DNA from 2 places in the Rossellomorea marisflavi genome. Region 2 is predicted to be linked to the other one. Evidence: riboswitches for the same ligand, from Rfam matches in the RefSeq annotation. Region 2 holds a riboswitch; the other holds the start of a gene.

Region 1 (9,372 bases), 440 kb from region 2:
AATCTTGGATAGTGCCCATCAAGCAGTCCTTGAGGCTTTTGGTGTTCCAGAAAGGGACCGCTATCAGATTGTCCACCAACATCCGAAGCATGAGATGATCATTGAAGATACGGGACTCGGTTTCAACAGAAGTGATGATGTGGTCGTCATCACCATCACGAGTAAACAACGGACCGATCAACAGAAAAAGAAATTGTATCAATTGTTGGCTGAAAAGCTTGAGAAGGATTGCGGCATCTCTCCAGACGATCTAATGGTCTCTCTCGTGACGAATCGTGATGCCGATTGGAGTTTCGGTAAAGGGGAAGCACAATTCCTTACAGGAAAGCTATAAGAACGATTGAAGAGGCTGCCCGGCTGCAGCCTCTTTTTTTTGTGCTCCTTTAGACGAAAAGGAAGACGATGGCTTCTACAAATCGATATCAAGATGCCACTTGGAATAATTTTCGACGGATTGCTCGTGAAGCCGTGCCGCATACTTGTAAGAAGGAACAGTATTTGTGATAAACCATAATGACTATGAGGTGTCAAAATGAACGATCAATCAAAAGTGAGTAACTGGTGTGTCGTCAGTATGGCCTCCATCCCGCTCGTCATGACGCTCGGGAACTCCATGTTGATACCAGTGCTTCCGATTTTTGAAAAGAAGGTTGGCATCTCATCCTTCCAAACCAGCATGATCATCACGAGTTACTCAATCGCTTCAATCTTCCTGATTCCCATTGCCGGCTATTTATCGGATCGATTCGGACGGAAAATGGTCATCCTCCCCAGTCTTGTGTTCTCTTTGATCGGAGGTCTGATTGCAGGGTACGCATCTTGGAAAATGAGTGATCCTTTCCTTTGGATCATTATCGGAAGGGTCCTGCAGGGAATCGGAGCTGCAGGAGCAGCCCCCATCATTCTTCCACTGGTGGGTGACCTGTACAAAGATGATGATGAGAAAACAAGCTCTTGCCTTGGCATTATTGAAACGTCCAATACTTTTGGCAAGGTGTTGAGTCCAATATTAGGAGCGGCTTTCGCGGCTTTCTTGTGGTTCCTGCCGTTTTTCTCCATCTCTTTTTTCAGTCTCATTTCCATCCTCCTTGTCATTTTTTTCATTAAAGTACCCAAGAAGAAGGATCCACCCATGGAACTTAAGGAGTTCATCCAGAAAACGAAAGGGATCTTCAAAGAGCATGGCAAATGGATTTTCACCGTATTTACCATTGGGGCGTATGTGATGCTGGTCCTATTCGGCATTCTTTTTTACTTAAGTGATTCATTCGAAAAGATTCACCACTTGTACGGTGTGAAGAAGGGATTCGTTCTGGCAATCCCTTTGCTCGCTCTTTGCATCGCTTCTTACATTTCAGGAAAAAACATCAAAGGAAATGTAAAAATCATGAAAGGCATTATCTTGGGTTGTCTTGCCATTTTGACTCTTTGCGTACCATTTGTCGGGTTTCTCAGGGATCAATTGGTCTTCCTTCTCTGCCTTACAGGTTTTATCGGAATTGCCATTGGGGCCCTACTGCCTACCTTGGATGCGTTGATCACAGAAAACATTGAAAAAGAGGAACGCGGGACTATTTCTTCCCTCTACAGTTCTTCCCGTTTTATTGGGGTGGCAGCTGGTCCCCCCCTGGTTTCGCTGGTTATGAAAAATGGATTGAATGTGAGTTTTATCGGGGCGGGACTGTTTGCTGTGGTCATCATAGCATTGGTTATGTTTTGGATCCACACAAGTGAAAAGAAGAAACCGCAGCCGGCTGAAGGTTCATCATGAAGCATTCTTCAGCAGAACCTGCACTTTCGTGGTGGCACCTATCCTTGATCGGTGCTGGGGGTACGGTAGGGACCGGGTATTTCCTGGGTACAGGCATAGCCCTTAAATCGTCGGGGGGCTTCATCATCCCTGCTTTCCTAATCGCAGCATTTGCAACATGGATTGTGTACAAGCGACTTGCCACGATGACCATGGCCGATCCTTGTGAAGGATCTTTCTGTACCTACGCTGGAAAAGCATATGGAAGTTGGGCTGCCTTCCTGTGCGGCTGGATTTACTGGATTTCTACGATTTTGATCATGGGAGGGCAGTTGACCGCCCTTGGGATTTTGTCCAGGTACTGGTTCCCTTCCATTCCGCTATGGGTTTTCACCCTTATCTTTGCGGTGCTATCCATTTCAGTCGTATTACTCGGAGCAAGGGGATTTGATATAGCGGAAGACTTTTTTTCCATCATCAAGCTCTCAGCGCTTGTGATCTTCCTATTCATCGGTGCAGCGTTGTTATCAGGGACCGGAAACCACTTCCATTTGAATAGTTCAATGCATTTTGATGAAGGATTCAATCGGATGAGAACTTCTCTGATCTTTGCCTTCTACTCCTTCGCCGGCATCGAAGTCATCGGTCTGATGGCTTCTAGGCTCTCCAATACTAAAGATATACTTAAAAGTGGAAGGGTACTGATCATGTGCCTTGGCTCATTGTATGTATTGGCACTTTGGATCACAATGAATCTGCAGGCGCCCAAACACTTTTCCAGTGAGGAAAGCCCCTTCATATCTGTCCTGAATCAGGGGAATGTTCCGATTGTCGCATCATGTTTTAACGGCGTGATTCTGTTTGCCGGTTTATCCGCATTGGCTGCAGCGTTATTCAGCGTCACCCGACTCCTACGGTCTATGGCGGATGAAGGTGAAGCCCCTGCAATCTTCAAAAAAAGATGGAAAAGGGATATCCCTCTTCCATCGCTTTTACTAGCCATTGCCGGCATGGCGTGTGCCATCATCGCTTCTCAACTATTGCCGGGAATCATTTTTGAAGCATTCATCACGGCCGCCGGTATCCTGTTGCTTTGTAATTGGGCATTCATTCTGCTTTCTTCCTTCAAGCTTCTTGACAGGGACGTCATGAGGAACGGAGTGAGCCTCGTTGCACTGGGAATCTTGGTGTTGGCCATCAGCGGAACGTTCACATTGAAGGAGAGCAGATACGGATTCTATCTGAGCATGGTGCTACTAATGGTGATCGGCCTGGCCTCCCTGTTGTTCAGGAGCATGACCTCGCACCGCTCAACGAAGTCGTGAAGACAGCTGCTCTGCTGTCTTCTTTCCATTTTGAATGCAGGCACCAATGCCCACACCGTAATAGGAAGCACCCGCTAACATGACCCCGGGGAATTCAACAGCCAGGCTTGATTCCAATTGTCTTACTGATTGTGCATGTTCCAGGTTGTAATTGGGCATCAGGCCGGACCAGTCTGTTACTTCTTTTCGAATAGGCTGTACCCCTTTGAGTCCCATCGTCGCTTCTATATCCCTAAGAGCTGTGTGAAGCAACTCTTCCTGGGTGAGATGTTTAATTTCTGCCCAGTGGGGATTGGAATCCTTATAGAAAAGCCTGACGAGGAGCTGACTATCAACAGACGTGTGTTTCCATTTTCTGCTTGTCCACGTGCAGGCGTCGCTTTTCACTCCACCTTGTTCTTTTGCGACGATGAACCCTGTACCATCTGCAGGCAATACGGTATCAGGAAAGTCGAATCCAAGGTAAATGCTTTTTAACGATTTCGTTTTAAGAAGGGAAAAGCCTTCATTCAGTTCCGGGTGGTTGAGAACTCCCCTTGCACGATTGTGTGGAATGGCAAGGACGGTTGCATCCGCGGATATGGTTTCACCATTGGTGAGTTCCAATGAATACATACGACCCGATTTTTTCAGGCTCTCGAGGCCGATCCCCTTGTATTTTTCTGCGTTCGGCGTGCATTCATCCAGCCGATTGATGATGGCTGATAATCCGGTTTTAAACGAAACAAATTTCTTGTTGGATTTCCCCTGATGTTTTTCACGGTTGATCCATAGCCCCTTCATGATACTGCCATAAGCATTCTTATAATCTAATAAGTATGGCAGTGTGGAAGACATGCTCAGTGTATGCAAGTCCCCTGAATATACCCCTGATAGAACAGGTGCAATCTGGTTTTGTACGAGCTCTTTTCCTAAGAAAAACTCCAGGAAATCCCCTATGGAATCTTCCTTTGTGAACGTGTCATTCTCCGTTTCATAATCCAGTAGTGCAGCCCTTTTTCCCGCGTCGGAAATCAGCGTACTCTCCATCAGGGAAGTTCTCGTCATGGGAATTCCAAACACTGAATCTGTTGGAATCTTATGTAGTGTGTCCTGCGTGTAGATGAACGATGTACCCGTTTCGTTATATACAAGTTCATCCATGAGCCCTAATTCCCCGATAAGCTCGAGGACCCCCGGGTGTCTTGACACAATTGAATCGGCACCGACTTCCATGATGAAGGGATCCGAAGAGATCGACTGGATTTTACCTCCAAGCATATCTTCTCCCTCAATCAATATCAGTCTTACGTCCTCACCTTTCAAGTATTCCTGAAGGTAGTATAGTGTCGTAAGGCCGGTGATACCTCCACCCACAACTGCCACTGTCTTCATCTCGTTCACTCCAAACCGCTTTATTCATTCTATACATACGGTACCATGATTGACCGGGTTATACGAGTGATTCACTTCATTTTGTGTGTCTGAAATCGCACATTAAACCAAGTTGACAACTTGGTATACTTGGTTTATACTATATTTCATATAACGCTTATCAAGAGAGGCAGAGGGAATGGCCCTATGAAGCCTCAGCAACAGGTTCCAAATCGGGATACTGTGCTAATTCCACAAGCAGGTGCTTGAAAGATGAGTCGAAGAGTCCGGGCAATCCTTCTTCTTATCCTGAAGAGGGATTTTTATATCCTCTTCCCAACCATTCATGAGGAGTGAGTATGATGGAAACCACGCAAAGAAGGAATGAATTGATCAATAAGTTGATCGTGCACAAAGTGTACAAAAAAGGAGAAAGACAGCTGTTCGAATTGACCCTCGAAGAATTGGAAGAAGAGTTTAGAAGCGTAAAAAAAGAATGCCATCCACATACGGAGTCGGGCTCCATCCATTGGATCAATTGCAACAAAGTAACCGTTTAGACCGACGATGTCTTCCACATAAAGTAAGGTTGAACCATTCAATGATGAGGCATTGAATGGTTTTTTATCGTTTGGTCCGTCTTTCACTCTTTTCCGACCGCGGCAATCCCCAATGCATGATGTTCCCATAGCGTCCTGGTCACCCATTCTTCATCCTTTGACCTACAGTTAATAATGAGGATGATTTCAGATGGTTGATGATGATCTGCCAAAATCTGATTCCTCTCTTTGATCTTCACCAGGAACAAGTCGATGAGGAAACCAAGGACCAATCCGCTCCCTGCCCCGATCAACCCCCAATAGATCGGCCCCCATTCCAAAGTAAACCCACGACTTGTGGCAATAACCGAAAAGATCACGGCAAGGAACATGCCTTTATTGAGAAGGGAATGACCATCTGAATAATGAATGGAGTCAAAGAGCCTTGTTTCTCTCTGCCTGCTTTCAAGTGGAATGGCATATAGATCATCCACCCCCTTCTCTTCAAGCTTGACGATGGTCATTTCGATGTAGGAAGAATGATTGAACGATGCGATGATTTGCACTATCTAACCCTCCATCCTTTGCCAATCAACAAGGATCCTTTTTGGTAATACTCTTTTAAAAGGGCAGACTGTTCCCTGTCAAAAAGTTTATTATTCTCTACGACCCCCACATACGCGTCATAAATAGTGAAAAAGTAAAAGGATGGCATGTACAATAACCATTGTTTATCGAGTACGTTCACAGAGGTTTCCAATCTTCCTAAGATAAGATAATGAATCCCTTCCAATATATGGGAATTATAGACATAAATAACAGTGGTCACAAGCGTGAAAAGCCCCGATATGATCCGGTGATTATAAAAATGTCCAACACTCGGTACGGCCATGGACCAAAAAAAAGCTGAAACAGGGCATCTCTTATCAAGATAGTTGATTTCAAGCGGTCGAATCACGAGCCTCCTGTTGACGGTCGACTTGTTTCCTTTATGGCTTAAATAAACTTTATTCAGGTCGACGGCGGTTCTGTGGCTATCCCATATGGCAAACAAGTACACCGGAATGTATAAATGCATGAACTGGATATCGAGAACGCTTTTTGCTGCGTCGATATCACCCATGAACGTGTAAACCATGGCTGTATTCAAGTGAATGGTCTGGTTGATATAGATCTCCCATATCACCAGGGCGAAACCTCTGAGGTATTTTGAAAGCAGAAGATGACCGAATCCTGGAAAGGCCATGGACCAGAGCGCAACAATCATGGGGTTCCTCAAATGAATCTGAGTGGTACCGAATATGCTGACGTACGCAAGATTCCCTTGTTCACCTGCATTATTCAACCGCCTCATAAGATCCCCTCCCTGCTTCATTCTTTGGTTAGTTTCTGCCATGGAAAAGGATTCATACCTAATCAAATGAAAATATGGTATGAATCCTTTTCAAAATAAAAAGCTGTCCGTACAGATCTATTGTCAAATCTGTACGGACAGCTTTCAGCTTATTTTTTGAGCTTCTTTGATCAACTCATTGATTTTCCCTGATAACACCTTTGTCTCTGCTGTCATTTGTTCCTTGTCCTTTGCACGTACGGTGTATGGTTGGCCGATGACGATAACGGCTTTATGACGGTTGCGCAATAATTCTTTAAACGATGTCGGCCCGTGATAGGCTGCCGGTACAATGGGCATCCGGGAGAGGTTTGCTATCGTAATGGCTCCACGTTTCGCTTCGACATCCTCATCTGAACGGGTCCCTCCAGGGAAGACTCCTACGATTGCCCCTCCCCTAAGTAGTTTAACAGGCTTTTTGATACTTGAAGGAGAAGGGTTCTCACGGTTCACAGGAAAGGCGTGAATCTTATGTAAAATAAAGGCGGGGATTCTCCGGTCGAATAGTTCCTTCTTTGCCATAAAGTGTACGGGTCCGGGCATACTGAAGCCAAGGGCGACGACATCAAGCCATGTTTTGTGTGAACAGGTCACAATGTAGCCTCCATCTTTTGGAAGGAGATGGGCATTGCGGATTTCCACTTTTCCAAAAATCAATTTTGCCAGATTGGCGAGAAATGAGTACATGAGATCACCCCATCATCTAGTTTTAATACCTGGTACTAATTATAGTGGAAATCCTCGACTTTACAACTACTAATTATATTTTCCGCTTTTATGGGCAATGAAGGTGGTACAATAAAAAGGCTTATCAAATCATGTACTCAAGGAGGACGTGTAATGGATTCACAAGGGCAAGAAAAATTTTTATCTTTCATTTTACAACGCGTTCAAGATGGCAAGGAAGAAGAGGCAAAACTAATTCTAATGGAGAACTTCAAAAAGCAACAAGAAGGAACCTTCTCAGAAGAAGACGCACTCTCTTTCCTCCCCAGGATCACGCCATTATTAAAAGATGAAAAAACACATGAGGTACACGCTGTAGTAAAACAGTTCTCGAAGACATTCAATCAAGGCGACTCACGCTGAAACATGCAAAAGGACGGTATGGGGGCATACCGTCCTTTTACCTTTCGTCCCGATCGAGGTCAGGTTGAAACTCTTCTGATGCCTCAGTTTGATAATCCTGCCGGTAAACGGGTGCAGAGGAATCAGGCAAAAAAACATTTTTCCTAAGATGATGGTGAAAAAACCACTCAAATGAGCTTACAGCCACTGCTGCCACAAAAGACCTTACAAGAAAGGTCTGAGAACCAGCCACCATGGCCGAACTGAGAAAATAAACCACAATCGAGCTCAACCCGAAGTCTGCAAGCACCGCCCAACCGTTCGTGGTCCTTGGCAGGAGATACAAATCACCAAGTAAATAACCGATCAGAACGAGCACACCAGTCAACGCAATGATGGAACCCATCGATAGACCTGTGACCCCTGCCAAAACCGTGTAGAGAATCAGGAATGTGACGACCAGTTTTAATAGAAATGCTGAAACATACTTCAAGAACATCCCTCCTGCCTTTAGGATTTGCAGGGACGAAGGGATTATGTATCCGACTTCCTACTTTATTTCGCCTTCCAATGTACTGAGCATGGTATCCAACAGTCTGTTTCCTTGTTCGTCTTTCCACTTTGACCTGATCCATCCCCTCTCAGCTTCAATCAACCGCACCATTTCACTGGCAGCCTGTTGATGAGTGAAGGGTCCTATGAGTCCCATGATTTCTTTCACATTCCCGACAAGTTGGCCTGGAAGACTCGCTTCAAGGGTTTTATAGCCAAGCTGTGCCCTCTCTGGCTTGTATCGTTGCAAAAGGACACTGGAGAAATTCCTCATTGTGTGCTGAAGCATTTCTGCTGCCCACAGATCATTTCCCCTTCGCATGGCTTTGAGGTATTGAAAGAGGAACCACCCGGTGTCACCAGCGAATTCATTGAATTCGGCATCGGATAATAAAAGGTTTTGACTTCTCGCGAATGGGCTCAATCTGTCTTCAGGATCATAAATGACCTTGAAATAATCTTTCTGCTTGAATGTCTTTTCCGTAACCGTGAAGAGATCGACATGAAGCAAATCCTCATAAACCGCGATGATCTGTGGTGCGATGATGAACAAGTCATCATGGAACAGGAGTTTCCCATAGGCTTCCAAATGTCGAATCCGGTCCTGGACGAAAGACTCCAGATCCCCTTCCTCGACAAGGCAATAAAGGTCCACATCGGAGAACTCATCTTCCTCTCCCCTCCCCATCGATCCCTTCAAAAAAATACTTTTCACCCTCTTATCTTTTTTCAAGCTTTCTGTGATGGCTTCGACAGCGATCCTTTGCTTCATCCTCGACACACTTCCTCTTTTTTGGATATTACGCCATTATATTCATTGTTTACGCTTTCTTCAATTCTTTTTTTTCACAAAAAAAGAACGAGCCAGTAAGGCCCGTTCAATTGTTTACTTCAACCGCATCTTTGTGATAATATTCTGCAAAGATTTCTGCAAAAGCCTCTGTAGAATTGTACAGTTCCACCAAGTTATTTTCAACCCCGCCGAATTCGAGTAGCAAAGCCCTTTCCGTCAGATCCTGATTGTAAACTCCATTCCCTTCTGCTTTTGTTTTGACGAATACCCCCCTACTGATACCCGGATACTCTTTTTCAAGCTTTGCGTGTAGGTCCCTGGCAATTTTCAAGTTCTTTTCATAATTCTTATTTTCCTTCCCGACGATAAAGAATAGGCGGGCGTATGCTTTTCCGTTAATGGTTTTAGTGGTTACTTTCTTCGGTTGTGAGTCGCGGTGTACATCGATGATATAATTTAGATCTTCGTCTTGGGCGATGGCTTCCTGGACGAGCCCTCTTGATAATTTATAGGATTCGTAATAGCTCCAACTCTTTTCTTTCAGTGCCTGGTTTACATCAGTTTTGTCTTGGATGGTCCCGATCCCTCTTGATTCCAAT
Region 2 (9,372 bases):
TCTAGAAGACTTGCAAAAGAATATGGAAGACATTGTATACAAAGATGAACCAGATGCAAAACTCGGCGTCCAGGAGCAGCAGACTGGTGGGCCTCCAAGCAACAACAACGTGGACATCGACCTCTTCTCCAATAATCTTGATTCCCTTCAATCTGCTGCGAAGGAAGTAGAAGCGTACATGAAGGATCAAGATCAATTGAAATATGTGAACAATAACTTCTCTGAAAAACAAAAGCAGATCATCATCGATATCGATCCTGAGAAGGCCGCAAAAGCGGGCGTGTCCGGATTCCAAGTGCTCGGGACCGTGACGGACCAGACAGAACCCGTATCTGTCGGGACTTTGCCACTGGACGGGACGGATCGAAAAGTACAATTAAGCTATGAGGATCAAACATCCTCCAAAGAAGAACTTGAAGATATCACCCTATTCACTGCGAAGGGGCCTGTCCCACTTACAGATATCGCGAAAATTGATGAAGTCGAAGGCTACACGTCCATCCAGAAGCTAGAAGGAAAGATCTATGCGCGTGTCAGCGCACAGATCTCAAGTGATGATATCCGTACCGTGTCACAAGAAACAGTGGATGGTGTGAAGAAGCTCGATCTTCCTGATGATGTGTCATTCGAAGGTGGAGGCGGAAGCGACGAAACGGTACAGACGTTCCAGGATCTCGGTCTCGCCATGCTGATCGCCATCGGTCTCGTCTACATCACCATGCTAATCACATTCGGGAAAGCAAGGATTCCATTCATCATCCTGTCATCCCTGATCTTTGTGCCGATCGGATCTCTGCTCGGACTGTCGGTCGCCAATGAACCACTCAGCGTATCGGTCATGATCGGCCTGCTCATGCTGATCGGGATCGTGACCACCAACGCCATCGTCCTCGTTGACCGCATAGGGCAAAACAGGGAACAAAAAGGAATGACCATCAGGGATTCCCTGATCGAAGGGGGCAAAACGAGGCTCCGTCCGATCCTCATGACGGCCTTTGCGACGATTACGGCCCTTCTACCCCTGGCGTTCACAACATCATCGGGTACGCTCATCTCCAAGGGGCTCGCCATCACCGTAATCGGCGGATTGACGTCGTCAACCCTTTTGACGCTCATCCTTCTACCGGTCCTGTATGAAGTCTTCTTCTACAAAACAGTAAAGAAAGAATTGAAAAAATAAGTACGACAAAGAGGCAGGCGCCTATTGCGCCTGCCTCTTTTCCTTTGCCCTTATAACGATTGATCATCCACTTCATTAAGCCATTTCCGGATCGGAGCGATCACCTTCTCAACAGTGCCTTCCACAAAAGGAGAGTCGAGCTGGACCGCCTCAAGCAGCTCCAGGAAGGACTTGCTCCCACCTAGCTTACAGAGATCCAAATAAGATGCCCACGCACTCTCACGATTTTCATTCATCTTTTTGAAGAATTGGAAGGCACAGATCTGAGCGAGGGTATAATCGATATAGTAGAACGGAGAGTTGTAAATATGCGACTGCCTCTGCCAGAAGCCACCATCCTCGAGGTATCCGAAGCCGTCATAATCACGGTGGGGCAAATACTTCCGTTCGAGGCTCCTCCACATCTGCTTCCTCTCATCTGGAGAAGCATCCGGATTCTCATAGACGAAATGCTGGAATTCATCCACGGCCACTCCATAAGGAAGGAACATCAACGCTTCACTTAAATGGGTGAACTTATATTTCTCTGTATCTTCTTTGAAGAAGTACTCCATCCACGGCCATGTGAAGAATTCCATGCTCATGGAGTGAATCTCACTCGCTTCATAGGTAGCCCAGTGGTATTCAGGGATATCGTAGCCCCTGCTTTTATATACCTGGAAGGCATGCCCAGCCTCATGGGTCAAAACGTCGATATCAGCAGACGTCCCGTTGAAATTGGAAAAGATGAAAGGGGACTCGTATTCAGCGATGTAGGTGCAATACCCACCTCCTGCTTTTCCCTTTTTCGCTTCAAGGTCCAATAGGTTGCGGTCGAGCATGAACGAAATGAATTCAGCCGTCTCCGTGGAAAGTTCCTCATACATCCGTTTCCCGTTAGCGATGATCCATTGGGGATCCCCTTTTGGATCAGCATTGCCCGAAGAGAATTTAAAGCCTTCATCATAAAATGTAAGATGTTGAAGACCGATACGATCTGCCTGCCTATCCTTCAGCTCGACACAAAGGGGCACGATGAATTCTTCTACTTGACGTCTGAAGATCTCCACCATTTCCGGTGTATAATCCGTCCTTGTCATCCGGTGATAGCCTAGTTCGACGAAGTTATCAAAACCGAGGGTCACGGCGATTTCATGTCGCACCTTCACCAGATCATCAAAAATCCGGTCCAGTTCACTTCTGTTCTCTTCAAAGAAAGAGGTTGTAGCTGTTGCCGCCTGCTTCCTCGTTTCCCGGTTTGGAGATTGGCTGAATGGCCCCATCTGGGCAAGCGTCCTCTCCTCCCCTTCAAAAGGAATCTTGGCCGAAGCCATCAGCTTTGTATATTCTGAGGATAGCTTATTCTCCTTTTGGAGGAGTGGGATGATCTCAGGTGAGAAGGTTCTGATTTCACTTTCTGCCAGTGAAAAAAGTTGGTTGCCCCATTTCTCCTCCAATTCTCTGCGATACGGGGACTCAAGCAGTGCATGATAGAATTCTGTAACCAGACCGTGCATCTCAGGGGACAGTTCATCCATATAGTCTTGTTCCGCTTTATAAAAGCTATCGTTCGTATCGATGGAATGACGGATATACACGAGGTTCTCCATCGTATCGACTTCCATGCGGATCCTATTAATCTTCTCTATAGCTTCAACCTGCTGGGACATGCTTTCACCTTTTTTCAGTTGATTCAAGGCTTCATAGAATCGTTCTTTTATCTCATCGAGTTCCGGTCTGGCGTATGTATACTCTTCAAATTTTTTCATTGTGACCTCCATTTTGTATAGAATCTATCAGGGCTCTCTAGTACTTCGCCAATGATTGTGCATTTCCTTCCCTACCTCTACTTTTTACCATGAAAAAAAGCCTGCTTTTGCAGGCATTCAGTAGGAAAGATCTTTAATCGACAACCCCAATTTCTTGAGGAGTCCAATCGCTTCCTCTTTTTCATCCGGAGTAAGGGTGGACATCAGTTCATGGATCCTGTTCTCATGATCGGGGAAGATACGGTCGATCATTACCCTGCCATCTTCCGAGATTTGAGCGTATGTGACCCTACGATCATTCGGACAGGCTACGCGATTGAGAAGGCCCTTCTTTTCAAGCTTGTCCACGACATAAGTGATACTCCCGGACGCAAGAAGGATCTTTCCTCCAATCTGTTGGAGGGGCTGATCTCCTTTATGATAAAGGAGTTCCAGGACGGCAAATTCCGTAGGATTCAATCCATTTTCCTGGATGTGTTTATTTATTTCCTCATTGATGGCTTTGAAGGCCCTCGATAGAACAATGAATAGCTTAAGGGATTGCTTGGATTCACTCATAGTTTTCATTCCTTTAAATATCTCGGTTTCAAACTATTATACAAATCTGCCGTGTTTTTGTCAAAGGAACTGACATTGTTTTTTCCAATACTTAGGGTCTAACGGAAAAAGGACGCCCTATTATGGACGTCCCTCCAAGGTAGTAGTCGATGTGATGCGTGTTTTCACGGAGTGATTTTTCTGGAGGATTTCTCAGATGTCATGTTACGATGCGGGTCTTTTGAGCAAATGTCTACTATAGTATTCCATTTCGGCCTCGCTTCGATCCAGGGAAGCCTTATCATACTCATTCAAGAGGCGATCAAGTTCCTGACTGCACGCCAAGGTCTCTCTTGCACCAAGACCGTGCGTTTCCCCAAGAGCGATCATTTCCGATCGCTTTTGATTGATCTTCAGCAATAACCACTTTCTTTTCAGCATTTGGTTCATCCATCTAACCCCTTTTGATAGCTTGCTTTATTTGAGCATTATCTCAGGGTTTACCAGAAAAGTAAATAGAACCGCAAAACAAGACAAAACAATCAGTTATAGCCGAAAATTCGACATTGACTGCCATATTAAAACCCGTTCCTATCAAGGAGGGAACGGGTTACAATGTGGGTGACCATCAGTAGATCGGCACCCATCCTTCTTTCGTAACGAAGATTCTCACAGCCACTACCTTCTTGTCATCTGATAGTGTGAAATAATGGCGGATGTTCTCCGGTACGGATATAAGGTCCCCAGGATTCAGGTGGACTTCGAAGAAATCACCATCGCTTCCCTGGATGATGAATACCCCATGACCACTGACGATGAAGCGGACCTCGTCATCCGTATGGTGATGTTCCTGCTGGAAATTCTTCAACAGTTCCTCAAGGTTCGGTGTACTGTCTGATAATGAGATGATATCCCACGCTTCATATCCCCGTCTGGCTGAAATATCTTCAATTTCATCCTTGAACGTTGTGAGGATCCTTTCTTTTTCCACGTCAGCCAAATCGAATTTTTCTTGAAGATCGCCGCTCAATTTCCCGATGTCCCAATGTTCATAAATGACGCCTTGCTCCTCCAGATACTGTACCACTTCTTCTTGATTTTCGATGACTTTATTGCTTCCTTGGACCTTGATTGTTGTCATGATTTTTCCTCCTTTTATGATTGAAGTTGAACGGTGGATTTTAGTGATAAGAGAGAAAGCTGATATTGAAATAGGAACTCAGATGCTTCGAGAAGCTTTTTTGCTTCAAAACCGCTCCGTCCCCAAACCGTGATCCCATGATTCCGGATCAGCACGGCGCCGGCGTCTTCATTAACATGATGGGAGAAGGCGCTCGCAAGGGTCGGAATATCCGCGTAATTCGGGATGATGGGAATGATGAGTTCATCATCTTGTCCCCATTTTCCAAACGCTTTGATCAATTCTTGATTTTTGAAGGTGATCTCTCCCTGATCCCCATAAAGCTCACTGACCACATTATTGGCTACGGTATGCACGTGGAGGGAACAGACTGCCTGGGTCCCTTTGAAAATATGCGTGTGGAGGAGGGTTTCTGCTGAGGACTTGAGTTTCGTTTCCTCCAGAGGATTCCCGTCCAGGTCAACGAGTAGGAAATCCTCTACCGTCCTCTTCCTCTTATCCTTTCCGCTGGCGGTTACCAGGAAGGCACCAGGGGCCGATCCGGCCTTGATGGCCAAGTTGCCTGAAGTGCCCATGAACCAGTCACGGTCTGCGAGTTCCCCCTTGATGGTGGACAGCTCTTCCCACTCTCTTTGGTAACTCATGTCCTCACCCCTTCCTTCAATGCCTCTATGCAGTCATGGAATGTTTCAAATGGGATATGGGGAATCCCCAATTCATTGCAAGTGTCAGCAAGATAATCCCTCGCAAGCACCTTGTCAGCCACCTTGGCCATCTCCAAGTCTGTTACAGAGTCACCGATGGCAATCACTTCTGCACCATCCGGTATGGAAAGGGAGCGGAGGACGGACGGTTTGCAGCATCCGCATCCTCCATTCCCGCATTGCCCATCACAGCCATAGGGCCAGTTGATGGAAATGAAGGGGCCGGTGAAATCCGCTTCATTGCAGTAGATTCCTGCAAATGGGCCATATCCGTCCAGGAGTGGGCGGACAAAGAAATCGATCCCTCCACTCACGATATATAACGGGATTCCTTCCTCTTTCGCAAATTGAACAAAGTCCCAGAACCCTTCCCGGATGACTGCCGTATGTAAAAGATAGTCCACGAGCTCATCTTTTTGTTGGGAAGGCAGAAGTGCGAACATATCCCCTACCCCTTTCTCGATCGACATCGTCCGATCAAGTATGGCATCTTTGAGTCCTTCCCATTCCGGAGGGGCAAATTGCTTCATGAGGGAGATGATATTATCTGTTTTCGTAATCGTTCCATCAAAATCACACAAGATGATCCGTTCCGTCATCAGCCCCTCCCTCCCTTGCTCCACAAGCTTAGAGCGACTCTAAGCTCTTCTCCCTGGACTTCTTCAAAGGGAATTCCCGCTTTCACCGCTTCAATTGCCTGTCGGAAGGCGAGCCCTCCGCTTACAGCACCTCCAGGATGTCCGTGGACGCCGCCGCCGGCATTGATCACACACTCCTCACCAAAATCCTCCACAAGATGTGGTACCAGTCCTGGATGGATACCTGCCGATGGGACAGGGAATGTCTTTTTGAACGGTGAAGACTCATCCGTAAGCTCTCTACTGATGGCGAGTACTTGATCTTTCTCCAGTGCCACACTTCCATAAGGGGAAGGGAACAAGGAAAAATCCGCTCCCGTCATCCGTAAAAATTTCCCTAGCCATAAGGAGTAGGCGACTCCATGATGGGGAGCCTGGGCAACGGCTCCTGCAAAGGCGGGATGGGCCATGAGCGGAAGTCCGATGTTTTCATCTTCCCTGAGTTCTTGAAGTACATCGAGAGAATAAGAAAATACGTTGAATAGCAAGGCATCCGCCCCAAGATCCCGTGCTCTTCTTGCCTTATCGCGAAGCTCAGACGTCCGTCCGGTCAGGTTCACCGCATAGAGCGTCCTCTTACCTGTCTCCTGCTGCACCTCATCAAGGATCCTCCTGCCGTTTTTCACCCGCTCTTCAAAAGGCGTCAGGGGGTTATCAAAAAGGATTTCATCATCCTTCACCAGGTCAACACCTCCGCGAGCCTGGGCACGCAGCTGATCTTCCATGTAAGCGAGATCCCTTCCGATCACTCCCTTGAAAATGCTCATGAGGAGGGGGCGATCCTTGACGCCTGCGAGTTCCCTGATCCCCTCAATACCGTACCGTGGTCCCGGATAGTGACGGTTGAGATCGTCACTGAATTCAAGATTGATAAGCTTTACCTGACCATCCAGGGAGAGTTTCCCGAAGACCGTTGTCAGTATCGCAGGGAGATCATTTGAATAATTGCCACCGGGGTAAGCGATCGAAATTTCTCCCACCCCTTCACCGGCCTCTTCATTGATGGAAACGACCCTTCCCTTGAATTTCAGCAGTTGCTCTTGTTCGAGTTGGGGAAGGTCTGTCCAAGAGCCCACTGTCAAGCCCAAGGCGATACCTTCTGCCTTTTTTTCGAAAGACCCTTTTGCCCCTGGCAATCTATATGTTGCAATCACTTCACTCATGTTCTGCCTACCTCCTTATACAATCAAAAAAGCCCCTTCCGATAAGAAGAGGCTTTCAATCCATCACTCTATCTTATCTCCCAGCGTCTGCTGCAAGAATTAGCACCGTGCTCGTAATGAGTCGGTTGCCGGGCTTCATCGGGCCAGTCCCTCCGCCTGCTCTTGATAAGAATCTATTCATTTGGTTTCCAGTAGGATTATTGCATCGATTGGGAGTCCTGTCAATCCCTATTATCGAACAAATGTAAATTTTCAATCCTTTTCACTGCTTCCTGAAGCCTTTCCTCACTGGTAAGGAGACCTACCCGGACATACCCTTCCCCGTGATCCCCGAAGCCGATGCCAGGCGCCACGGCTACATGGGCCTTTTCAAGGAGTAGGTTCGAGAAATCCATCGACGTGAAGCCTTCCGGCACTTTGAGCCAAGCGAAAAATGAGCCTGCCGGTGCATCCACATCCCAACCGATGGATCTCAATCCACCGATGAGGGCATTCCTTCTGCTTTCATAGGTCTCAAGCTGGGCCTGGACGCACTCCTGCGATCCGAGGAGCGCCGTCACCGCTGCTTCCTGAATGGCGCCAAAGAGGCTCACATACATATGATCCTGCATGAGATTGATGGCTTCTATCACACTCTCGTTCCCGACGGCAAATCCTACTCGCCACCCCGCCATATTATACGTTTTGGAGAGAGTATAGATTTCAATGCCGACATCCTTAGCTCCATCTGTTTCAAGGAAGCTATTGGGACGCTTGCCTTCAAATCCGATCGCCCCATAAGCAAAATCGTGTACCACGCAGATATCATGGCTACTTGCCAATTTTACCGTTTCCTCAAAAAAGGCTGGTGTGGCTACTGCTCCCGTCGGGTTATTCGGATAATTCAGGAACATAAGCTTGGAACCGTCGAGTTCGGCTTCACTAAACCGGCTGTAATCGGGGAGAAAATCATTTTCCTCAAGTAGCGGCATCAGCTTCATCTCCGCTTCTGCAAGTGCCACCCCTGATAGATAATCAGGATACCCAGGGTCCGGAACCAGCACGGATTCACCCGGATTCACCAGGCACTGCGGAATCTCCACGAGACCCGCCTTCCCCCCGAAGAGGATAGCTACTTCTTTGTCAGGATCCAGTTCCACCCCGTATTCCCTTTTATAGAAAAGCGCTACCGCCTCTTTGAAAGAGGCCATCCCCCTGAAAGGTGAATAGCGATGATTCAATGGGTTTTCGGCCGAAGCCTTCAAACTATCTACAATATGTTCAGGTGTGGGCCTATCAGGGTTACCCTGCCCAAGGTTAATGACATCGTGTCCTTCATTAATGACACGCTGAACGTTGGCTGTCAATTCAGCGAAAAATTGCTTTGGCAGCGAATCGAGGCGATCCGCATATGGGAATGTTTTCATCTCTTCACCTTCTGAATGTTCAAATATTCTTCACTTTCAAATTCTAGCTACAAATGATATAACGGAAAATAACGAATGTAAAGTAAAATCTTACAATTCCCCATGAAAGGTGCTGATCATATGAAGATCGGGCTCGCGCAAATGGACATCCGGTTTGGAGATCCAAAATCCAACTACGCACAAGCAGAAAGATGGTTTCAACAAGCAGAAAGCGAACAATGCGATATCCTTGTCTTCCCTGAGCTTTGGACAACAGGATATGACCTTAAGAGGATAGAGGGAATCGCTGATGAAAACAGTGAAAAGACCATTGCCTTCCTATCCCGTTTTGCAAAACAGTATGGGATAAACGTGATAGGGGGATCCGTTGCAAATAAAACGGAGTCGGGAATCGATAATCGCTTGATCGTGATCGATTCCAAAGGAAACTTCGTCAAAGGGTATTCAAAGCTTCACCTGTTCAAACTGATGGACGAACATCACTACCTCCTGCCGGGAAAAGAGGACGGTCTATTCACGCTTTCCGGCGAGCAAATGGCCGGCCTCATCTGCTATGACATCCGTTTCCCTGAATGGGTGCGTAAGCATGTTCTCTCCGGAGCAAAGATCCTGTTCGTCAGTGCAGAATGGCCTGAACAGCGGATCGACCACTGGAAAGTCCTCCTCCGTGCACGTGCCATTGAAAATCAATGTTATGTTGCTGCATGCAACCGCGTCGGCTCTGATCCGGACAATACGTTCGGAGGATCATCCCTGATCATCGACCCGTGGGGAGAGATCCTTGCTGAAGGCTCCCTCCACGAAGAACTTGTGACAGCCGTTGTCAATCTCGATACCGTCGATGAAGTAAGGAAG

Evidence for each region. A riboswitch is a leader RNA that binds a small molecule or an ion and turns the genes downstream of it on or off. The one in region 2 is predicted to bind S-adenosylmethionine.
Region 1: linked by a shared signal. The riboswitch ahead of fbpA (Fur-regulated basic protein FbpA) and the one ahead of K6T23_RS08925 (2,3-diketo-5-methylthiopentyl-1-phosphate enolase) in region 2 are both predicted to bind S-adenosylmethionine.

The regions. Positions count from the first base shown of each region.
Region 1 is NZ_CP081870.1:2,112,439-2,121,810, reverse strand. Features, by position in the region: gene K6T23_RS11110 (tautomerase family protein) at 1-334, shown strand, start outside; gene K6T23_RS11105 (MFS transporter) at 533-1,771, shown strand; gene K6T23_RS11100 (amino acid permease) at 1,768-3,075, shown strand; gene hemG (protoporphyrinogen oxidase) at 3,061-4,449, opposite strand; SAM riboswitch class I at 4,604-4,708, shown strand; gene fbpA (Fur-regulated basic protein FbpA) at 4,788-4,988, shown strand; gene K6T23_RS11085 (hypothetical protein) at 5,072-5,533, opposite strand; gene K6T23_RS11080 (hypothetical protein) at 5,533-6,321, opposite strand; gene K6T23_RS11075 (lysophospholipid acyltransferase family protein) at 6,466-7,047, opposite strand; gene K6T23_RS11070 (hypothetical protein) at 7,201-7,449, shown strand; gene K6T23_RS11065 (DUF2512 family protein) at 7,487-7,921, opposite strand; gene K6T23_RS11060 (aminoglycoside 6-adenylyltransferase) at 7,979-8,752, opposite strand; gene spoIIP (stage II sporulation protein P) at 8,859-9,372, opposite strand, start outside.
Region 2 is NZ_CP081870.1:1,675,134-1,684,505, reverse strand. Features, by position in the region: gene K6T23_RS08960 (efflux RND transporter permease subunit) at 1-1,180, shown strand, start outside; gene K6T23_RS08955 (M3 family oligoendopeptidase) at 1,231-2,928, opposite strand; gene K6T23_RS08950 (MarR family winged helix-turn-helix transcriptional regulator) at 3,046-3,495, opposite strand; gene K6T23_RS08945 (aspartyl-phosphate phosphatase Spo0E family protein) at 3,691-3,915, opposite strand; gene K6T23_RS08940 (1,2-dihydroxy-3-keto-5-methylthiopentene dioxygenase) at 4,094-4,606, opposite strand; gene K6T23_RS08935 (methylthioribulose 1-phosphate dehydratase) at 4,621-5,250, opposite strand; gene K6T23_RS08930 (2-hydroxy-3-keto-5-methylthiopentenyl-1-phosphate phosphatase) at 5,247-5,909, opposite strand; gene K6T23_RS08925 (2,3-diketo-5-methylthiopentyl-1-phosphate enolase) at 5,909-7,111, opposite strand; SAM riboswitch class I at 7,182-7,283, opposite strand; gene K6T23_RS08920 (pyridoxal phosphate-dependent aminotransferase) at 7,333-8,517, opposite strand; gene K6T23_RS08915 (carbon-nitrogen family hydrolase) at 8,638-9,372, shown strand, end outside.